3 regions of the Shewanella sp. POL2 genome follow, and region 3 is predicted to be linked to each of the others. Evidence: predicted binding sites of a transcription regulator. Region 3 holds the regulator's gene; each other region holds the start of a gene.
The links. The regulator sigma-54, encoded in region 3, starts transcription at its own class of promoters, with help from an activator protein. The targets are predictions, from matches to a motif close to GTTGGCACGNNNNTNGNNT.
Positions count from the first base shown of each region.

Region 1: the regulator sigma-54 is predicted to act here: its motif matches at 1,547-1,565, upstream of glnA (glutamate--ammonia ligase).
Region 2: the regulator sigma-54 is predicted to act here: its motif matches at 1,907-1,925, upstream of SHEWPOL2_RS03235 (nitric-oxide reductase large subunit).

Region 1 is NZ_AKZL01000002.1:31,119-34,407, forward strand. It holds gene typA (translational GTPase TypA) at 1-675, opposite strand, end outside; gene glnA (glutamate--ammonia ligase) at 1,650-3,059, shown strand.
Region 2 is NZ_AKZL01000008.1:4,156-7,444, reverse strand. It holds gene SHEWPOL2_RS03240 (potassium/proton antiporter) at 1-1,351, opposite strand, end outside; gene SHEWPOL2_RS03235 (nitric-oxide reductase large subunit) at 1,970-3,289, shown strand, end outside.
Region 3 is NZ_AKZL01000133.1:3,086-6,374, reverse strand. It holds gene rapZ (RNase adapter RapZ) at 1-568, opposite strand, end outside; gene ptsN (PTS IIA-like nitrogen regulatory protein PtsN) at 565-1,008, opposite strand; gene hpf (ribosome hibernation promoting factor) at 1,011-1,298, opposite strand; gene SHEWPOL2_RS20870 (RNA polymerase factor sigma-54) at 1,327-2,802, opposite strand; gene lptB (LPS export ABC transporter ATP-binding protein) at 2,909-3,289, opposite strand, start outside.

The DNA.
Region 1 (3,289 bases), on a different contig from region 3:
GCGACCAACACCGATTACACCTACGTAAGAGTTGTAATCAAGCTGAGAAATTTGCATCTGGAACGGACCTTCAGCATCTGCTGCAGGTGGAGATACTTTTTCAATGATCGTCTGGAACAGTGGCGTCATATCTTCACTGACGACATCCGGATCTAAAGTTGCAAAACCGTTTAATGCAGAAGCATAAACGATTGGGAAATCTAATTGCTCGTCGGTCGCACCTAAGTTATCGAACAGGTCGAATACTTGGTCGATAACCCAATCAGGGCGTGCACCTGGACGGTCAATCTTGTTGATAACAACGATTGGCTTTAAGCCTTGGGCGAACGCTTTCTTGGTTACGAAGCGAGTCTGTGGCATTGGACCGTCAACGGCGTCAACCAGCAGTAATACTGAGTCAACCATAGACAGAACGCGCTCAACCTCACCACCGAAGTCGGCGTGGCCTGGGGTGTCTACGATGTTGATGCGGTAGTCGTTCCACTTGATGGCAGTGTTCTTTGCCAGAATCGTGATTCCACGCTCCTTTTCAAGATCGTTGGAGTCCATCACCCGCTCAGTAGCTTCTCCCCGGGTCTCAAGGGTTCCTGATTGCGACAGCAGCTTGTCAACCAGGGTCGTTTTGCCATGGTCAACGTGCGCAATAATGGCGATGTTACGTAAATTCTCTAGCACAGATAAACCTCTTACCATCAAACAAAATTAGGGATATTACAATATTCGTTACAGCAATCTACGTTGAGTCGCCATAAAAAAGCGTGACATTCTACTCCAGAGCGGCCATATCGCACAGGATTATTTTTGAACACTTATAAAACTATTTTTTGGGGCCTATGCTAACGAATCAGTTATGGCGATAAGGCAAATAACCCAAATGCACCGTTAACGCGCAGACAATTGCCACGTTATCTCGAACTCAATACGACTAACCAGCTGAAATTACTATTTTTCACTGGAATGTCATTGCAGACTATGCGCTCAAGGCCGCCATAAGTATAGCGAATAACCCCAATTCGGCAGCCCCGTTTTTTCGTCCAAACACATCAGTATGCCAAACAGCTACCTAAGTATTTTCTCTATAGCCTAAATAAATGGCTTTAGACGCAGTTTCAATAAACTCTATTCCCACCTAAGAACAACAAGACTAATCAATTGATTTTTAATGATAAGCAATGAAAACAAGCCAAAATCATTATCAGAAAAACAGCTTAGCATCTCACTGTTTTGTGACATTATGGCGAGCACTGAAAACAGTGAGCTTACGCGGTTATCTAGACTTATTTATATGCTAAATTCATTCTGTTTTGCTGAGCCTAATGGATAGTAACAGGCTAACAACGAGTATGCTGCTCAGCTTGAATATGGATATGAATTAACCAAGCAAGCCGATGCTCATCGTCACTGCACTAAAATGGGGGGCGAATGGCGCGCACCAAAATGGATGAATGCACCAAAATGCCACATCAAAACGCACCAATAAAGTGCAACACAGAGTTAAAGATAGTGCAATAAAACACATATTCATTAATTATCAACAACTTAAATTGTTGGCATGGATATCGCTTTATAGCTAGTAAGTTTGGCTCAAGCACAACTTGAGTTAAAAGATTATAGAAGGGACATCCCTTTACCCTACCGGAGACTTGAGAATGTCAGTTGAATCAGTTTTAAAGCAACTTGAAGAATTAGAAGTTAAGTTTGTTGATTTACGTTTTACCGACACCAAAGGTAAAGAGCAGCACGTATCTATTCCAGCTCATCAGGTAGACGCTGACTTCTTCGAAGACGGTAAAATGTTTGACGGCTCGTCAATCGCTGGCTGGAAAGGCATTAACGAATCAGACATGGTACTGATGCCAGACCCAACTACGTTCGTACTGGATCCATTCACCGAAGAAACCACTGCACTGATCCGCTGTGACATTCTCGAGCCAGGCACTATGACTGGTTATGACCGCGACCCACGTTCTATCGCGAAAAAAGCGGAAGAATACTTACGCTCTACCGGTATCGCTGACACTGTATTAGTTGGACCAGAACCAGAATTCTTCCTGTTCGACGATGTTCGTTTCGGTACTGACATGTCTGGTTGTTTCGTGAAAATCGACGCTAAAGAAGCGGCATGGAACTCTGGCACTAGCTACGAAGGTGGCAACACTGGTCACCGTCCATTCGTGAAAGGCGGTTACTTCCCAGTTGCGCCTGTTGACTCATCACAAGACTTACGTAGCGCTATGTGTTTAGTGCTCGAAGAAATGGGTCAAGTAGTTGAAGCTCACCACCACGAAGTGGCGACTGCGGGTCAAAACGAAATCGCAACTCGCTTCAACACCCTGACTAAGAAAGCGGACGAAATCCAAATTCTGAAGTACGTAGTACACAACATGGCTCACGCCTACGGTAAGACTGCGACTTTCATGCCTAAGCCAATCGTTGGCGACAACGGTAGCGGCATGCACGTTCATCAATCTCTGGCGAAAGATGGCGTAAACCTGTTCGCAGGTGACAAATACGCAGGTTTAAGTGAAACCGCACTGTACTACATCGGTGGTATCATCAAGCACGCTCGCGCGCTGAACGCTTTCACTAACCCAAGCACTAACTCTTACAAGCGTTTAGTGCCACACTTCGAAGCACCAGTGATGTTAGCTTACTCAGCACGTAACCGCAGCGCTTCAATCCGTATTCCAGTGGTACCAAGCCCTAAAGGTCGTCGTATCGAAACTCGCTTCCCAGATCCACATGCAAACCCATACTTAGGTTTCGCAGCACTGCTGATGGCGGGTATCGACGGTATCCAAAACAAGATCCATCCAGGCGAAGCGATGGATAAAGACTTGTACGATCTGCCAGCAGAAGAAGCGGCTGAAATCCCACAAGTGGCAACTTCATTAGAAAACGCCCTTGAAAACTTACAAGCTGACCATGAGTTCTTAACTCGCGGTGGTGTATTTAGCGAAGATTTCATCCAATCTTACATTGCACTGAAATCTGCAGAAGCTGAGCGTGTAAGCCGTACAACTCACCCATTAGAGTTTGAAATGTACTACAGCCTGTAATGGCTAGATGCATGCCATTACTCACGGTATAAATGCATGCATAAAGTATCAAAGCCCCAACAGCTTTGCTGTTGGGGCTTTTTGTTTCTTGAAGGTATACACTACTTTCATGCTGATTCAATGACCAACACTTTTCTCTAAATGGCGACATAGCCAACCACTTATTTATCATCAAAAGAAAGCATACCAGCAGACACCACTGCAGTAACAACAATAGGGACAGATGTCGT
Region 2 (3,289 bases), on a different contig from region 3:
TATTGCGAAATACTGCCGCAATGCGAGTACCATCGGGCATTGCTAAGCGTTTTAGCGGTTCACCAATACACCACTTACTTTCACTCAAACGATAGACAAACACTTCCCATTCGCTGCTCGGGTAAATTTCAACCCCCGAACGCGAAACGGGCAAAGGCTTTGGGGGCAATTCTACCTTTGCTAAGCGTGCAGCCGTAGTGAGTGACGCCCCTTGGACTAGCAGAGAGACTAACACCACAAAAAAGGCCAAGTTAAAATACAATTGTGCCCCAGGAAGCCCAGCCATCATTGGGAATACCGCTAAAATAATCGGCACGGCACCACGAAGCCCGACCCAAGAGATAAACCAGCGGTCACGGCTGCTAAAACTCTTAAAGGGCAGCAAACTTAGCCATACCGCTAAAGGTCTGGCAAACAGGATCATCCCAAAGGCCAGTGCTAAGCCCGGCAGCCAAATATCTAATAGATCCGAGGGGGTTAGGAGTAGTCCCAAGACGAGAAACATGCCGATTTGACTCACCCAAGTCATTCCATCCAATACGTTTAATATCGCATGACGTCCACGAGTTGGCTTATTACCGAGGAATAGGCCAACTAAGTAAATCGACAGAATGCCACTGCCACCTAGCTTGTTCGATGCAGCGTAAATAATAAGGCCGCCACTGAGCACGAGAATCGAATATAGACCTTCAGCTAGTTGACTTAAGTTCACCAATTTCCATAGCAGCCAGCCACCACCCAAGCCTAATAAAATTCCCAGCCCAAATTGTTTAATAAAGCTAATCAGCATAAAGCTTGCAGAGAGCTCGGCATCGACATTGCCGAGAATGGCAATCAAGGTGACAGTTAAAAATACCGCCATAGGGTCGTTACTACCCGATTCGATTTCCAGCGTTGCTCCAACCCGCTCATTAAGGCTGCGTCCCTTTAACAGTGAGAATACCGCCGCCGCATCGGTAGAGCCGACAATAGCTCCCACAAGCAAACCTTGTAGCCAATGTAAGTCAAATAGCCACGCAGCCATAATGCCTGTGATACTGGTGGTGATCGCCACCCCAAAGGTTGCCAAGGATAACGCAGGCCACAGTGCGACCCTGAAGCTCGCGACCCGAGTGCGCATACCGCCATCGAGCAAAATAATGGCTAAGGCTAAGTTACTGACAAGATAAGCGGTTGAATAATCATCGAAGAGAATACCGCCGGGACCATCTTCACCAGCAAGAATACCTACGGCGAGGAAAATTAATAAGATAGGAATCCCAAGACGGGATGACATGGGACTAAGCAAAACACTCACGGCAGTAAGTAAGGCACCGATCAGAAAAAAACTATTGATGGAATCTGCATCCACACATGCCTCCTTAAATGCTGCTGGCTCAGCTAAACGATAGCAAAAACACCTAGATTAAAAATGACTCAATTAAAAATTTCAGTGTTTCTATACTAGCATAAAAAATGCAGATTATTGGAGTTTTAAATATTAAATTTCAATCATCTACACTAAAATAATCATCAACAGTAACTTTAGGCTAATTTTCAGATAAAAACACATAAAAAGACAAATACAACCTGAACATCAAACCATAAGCATAAACAAAATAAAGCTTATATTTATCAAGTTCTTTAAAAATAAATCCGACACAAACTTTCCATTTTTAATCAAAAAAATATCGGTAACCATCTAAAAAGACACCATATTGATAAAAACACACACCTAACTATATTTATCGCCGCAATACCTTGAAAGAGCACATTAAATTGAATAGTTCATTGTGTTATCAACATTGGCCCACCAATGGCTGTCATAAAGACAATTAATGTCATTATGACAATTTTTATTGCTATCAAAAAAACACTATTAATAATTTAAATTAAATTTTTTCCTTTATTTTCAATGACAAAAATACTTGGCACATATTGCGCAATAGCAAATTACAGGTATCAAAATGACGTTGGATTAAGGGGATTTATGAGCAAACAAAAACTCACCGCTATCGCACTATTATTAGTGTTGATTGCCTCATTTACTGTACTACTGAGCGTAGGCAGTGAAATTTATCGAGAAAAACCACCCATTCCCAGTGCATTTGTCGATGTGAATGGCCAAGTTATCTTTAGTGAACATGATATAGAACAAGGTCAATTAGTATGGCGATCAATGGGCGGCCATCAACTCGGTTCGATTTGGGGACATGGCTCCTATGTCGCCCCCGATTGGACCGCAGACTGGTTACACAGAGAAGCCCAAGCTTGGCTCGACCTGCGCGCCAAGCAACAATATCAAACGCCTTTCGAGCAACTAGGTTCCCAAGAAAAAGCGGGGCTTGAACAAGCATTAAGGGATGATTTACGCCATAACAGTGTTGAACAACAGATCGATGGCACTCAGCTTATTAGGCTATCGACCACACGAGTAGAAGCAATTCGCACGGTTAATCAACACTATTTATCCTTGTTTGGTGATGACCCTAAACTCAGTTCACTACGCGAACAATACGCCATGAAAGAGGGCACAGTGCCCGATGTTACACGCCGTGAACAACTTAATGCGTTCCTGTTTTGGGGGGCTTGGGCTGCCATCACTGAACGCCCAGATGCACCCTATACATACACTAATAACTGGCCGTTCGATCCTCAATTAGGCAATACTCCCACCTCGGATAATATTGTCTGGTCGATACTCAGTATCGTGACCCTGATAGCGGGTATTGGTGGATTGCTATGGCACCATGCCAGCGGTAAGCACGAAAGTCTGCCTAAGCCGTCGGAACAAGACCCGCTGTTTTTCACTAAACCAACCGCTTCACAAAAAGCCGTCGGCAAATACTTCATTACGGCGATAGGTCTCTTTTTATTGCAAATTTTACTCGGAGGTATTACCGCTCACTATGCGGTAGAAGGCCAAGAGTTTTATGGTTTACCTATTGCGGAAATACTTCCCTATTCAGTAACGCGTACTTGGCACACCCAATTAGCCGTATTTTGGATCGCAACTGCTTGGTTAGGTACAGGGCTGTATATTGCACCTGCGTTATCGGGCCATGAACCCAAATATCAACGAATAGGCGTTAACGTACTCTGGGTAGCCTTAGTGGTGGTTGTGCTCGGTTCAATGGCGGGCGAATGGATTGGGGTACAGCAGTATTTTGATCTCGATATGAACTTTCTCTTTGGCCATCAAGGATATGAATACATAGATCTGGGTCGAGTATGGCAAATCTTACTCCTCGTTGGATTATTGATTTGGCTCGCCCTAGTCACCGCCGCCATCAAACCCGCCCTCAAAGTT
Region 3 (3,289 bases):
GGGGATTTGGCAAAAAGCGCACATCAAACATAAAGTCAGCTTCGGTCGGCATACCATGCTTAAAACCGAAGGACTCGAAGTTGATCACCAGTTCCTTATCGACACTGCCAAGGAGTATTTGCCGCACTTGGTCGCTGAGTTCATAGATATTCAGATTCGAGGTATCTATATAGTGATCCATCTGCTGTGACAGCGGCTCGAGCAATTTGCCTTCAAGCTTGATGGCTTCTTGCAGTGACACTCGGCTCTTCGATAAGGGATGTAAGCGCCGCGTTTCACTGTAGCGTTTGAGCAACACTTTATCGCTGGAGTTTAAGAAGAAGCTGGTGAGTTCAGTGCCCGTAGGCAGGCTGGCAAGCTGTTTAACCAGGACTTTGTCTTGCTCTGGTAAATTGCGCACGTCAACACTGATAGCAACGAGATCGTTACTGCCTTTGAGCTGTTCAAGCAAACTACCAATCAACGGCAAAGGCAAATTATCGACACAATAGTAGCCGAGATCTTCAAGCACTCTAAGTGCGACCGATTTGCCTGAGCCTGAACGCCCTGACACTATGACCAGTTTCATCCAATGATTACCTGATAGAGTTCCGTTTCATCATGCGTCTTGCGCAATTGTTTTAATATTTGCTTGTCACTGAGCTTTTCAGCCATGCATGACAAGGTACTTAGGTGCTGCTGACATTGGTCGGCAGGCACGAGTAGTGCAAATAAAATATCGACGGGTTGTTTATCGATAGCATCAAAGGCTATCGGCTCCTCACATTTTATCAATATCGCTATGGGTTGTGTTATATCGGTTAATCGACCATGTGGAATGGCGATACCGTTACCTATACCTGTGCTACCCATCTTTTCGCGCGCCACGAGGCTTTCGAAGATCTCTTGAGATGAGAGGGTGGGGTACTGGGCAGCGGCTAAGTCGCTGATGAGTTCCAGTACCTTTTTCTTACTGCCCGGAGTGGCGCAGGTTGTGCACTCCGGCCGCAGTATGGTACGAAGTTCCATTGCTAGTGTTTTGTTAACTTCTCTTTGTGTTTAATAACCTGACGATCAAGTTTATCAATCAGGACGTCTATGGCAGCATACATATCTGCATGCTCTGAAGTCGCGAAGACTTCACCACCGGTGAGGTTGATTCTCGCTTCGGCAATCTGTTGCATTTTCTCAACATTGAGCACAACGTGCACATTATTGATCTGTTCGAAATGACGTTCAAGTTTTGAAAACTTTTCCTCAACATATGCCCGTAACGATTCAGTAATCTCGATATGGTGTCCACTTAGGTTTATTTGCATAGAAACGTCCTCCGATACTCACAATAGGCTATAAGCTTTTACGCTGATTGGAAGGGGGAATAAGCATCGCTTCTCGGTACTTCGCAATGGTTCTGCGCGCAACGTTAATTCCCTGTTCTGCCAGAAGTTGAGCCATCTTGCTGTCGCTTAATGGTTTTTTCTGGTTTTCCGCTGCAACCAGTTTCTTAATGAAAGCTCTGATTGCTGTGGATGAGCACTCACCGCCATCATCCGTCCCGACGTGGCTTGAGAAGAAATATTTTAGTTCAAAAAGTCCTTTTGGGGTATGCATGTATTTTTGAGTCGTCACCCGTGAAATGGTGGACTCATGCATTTCTACCGCTTCGGCGATATCGTTAAGGACCATAGGTTTCATGGCTTCTTCGCCATATTCGAAGAAACCCTGTTGGTATTGCACTATGCAGTTTGCCACCTTGAGCAGTGTTTCGTTGCGGCTTTCAAGGCTTTTGATAAACCATTTAGCCTCTTGCAGATGGCCACGAATAAATTGGCTATCAGCTTGATTTTTTGAACTTCGGGCCATTGCTGCATATTGCTGATTTACGTTGATTTTTGGCATGCAGTCAGGGTTTAATTCGACCACCCAACGGCCGTTTTTCTTCGACACCGATACATCGGGGATCACATATTCTTCATCGACAGGGGTGATGAGTAAACCGGGGCGAGGATTTAAGGTTTGGATCAGCGCAATACTGTCCCTTAACTCGTCTTCTTTCAGTTTGGTCTTACGCATTAACAGCCTAAAGTCGCGAGCGGCGATCAGATCTAAATGATCTTTGATCAGCATGCGGGCGTTTTCGATGTGAGGGGTATCAGGCGAAAAATGAGATAGCTGGATCAGTAAACATTCGCTTAAATCCCTTGCCGCGACACCAACGGGGTCGAAATGTTGAATACGCTTGAGCACGGCTTCAACTTCGTCGAGTTCAATCTCGGGATTGCCCATGGCTTCGAGGATATCTTCAGTGCTTTGAGTGAGATAACCTTGATCGTCAATGGCATCAATAATCGCGGTGGCAATGGCTAAATCGGTTTCAGAGAAGGGTGTGAGGTTTTTTTGCCATTCTAAATGTTCGTACAACCCCTCGCTAGTTTCCCCTTGGAAGGGCATGTCATCTTCACGGCTGGCGCCAGAACCTGAGTTTGGCGATGCGGTAAAGACTTCATCCCAAGTGGTATCCATGGGTAACTCTTCGGGCAGAGATTCTTTGGTCAGCGACTCGGCAATGTCCACGGTGGAGTTATCTTGTTCCTGTGGCTGGGCAGTCGTTTCGCTAAAGTCGGTATCGGCGATATCTTGCTTACGTTCGCTAGGCGCGTCAAATTGCTCCTCTTCCAGCTCGAGAAGAGGATTAGAGTCTAAGGCTTGCTGGATTTCTTGTTGCAGTTCCAATGACGACAGTTGCAGCAGGCGAATGGCCTGCTGAAGTTGTGGCGTCATGGTTAACTGTTGACCCAGTTTGAGCTGGAGTGACGCTTTCATGTTACCGCTGATCCCTAGGTTATTATTGTGAGTTTAGGTCGCTTGATATCATATGGATGGAGCCTAGCGCTCTCAAATTCAAGGCTTATTAGCTTTGTTTTAGTAACTATAGCCTGAATTGTTCACCTAAGTACACAGCCCTAACTTGCTGATTGTCTAAGATCTCTGCGGGTGTGCCCTCGGCAATAAGATTACCGTGACTCACAATGTAAGCATGTTCACAGACGTCTAAGGTCTCGCGCACATTGTGGTCAGTGATAAGTACTCCAAGGCCTCGGCTCTTAAGCTGCTCGATAATTTTCTTGATATCGATAACGGAGATCGGATCAACGCCCGCAAAGGGCTCATCAAGCAGAATAAACTTGGGGTTGGCCGCTAAGGCGCGGGCAATTTCGACGCGGCGACGTTCACCGCCCGATAAGGACATGCCTTGGCTGTCACGAATATGGGTGATATGGAACTCTTCTAGCAGTTGCTCTAGTGCTTC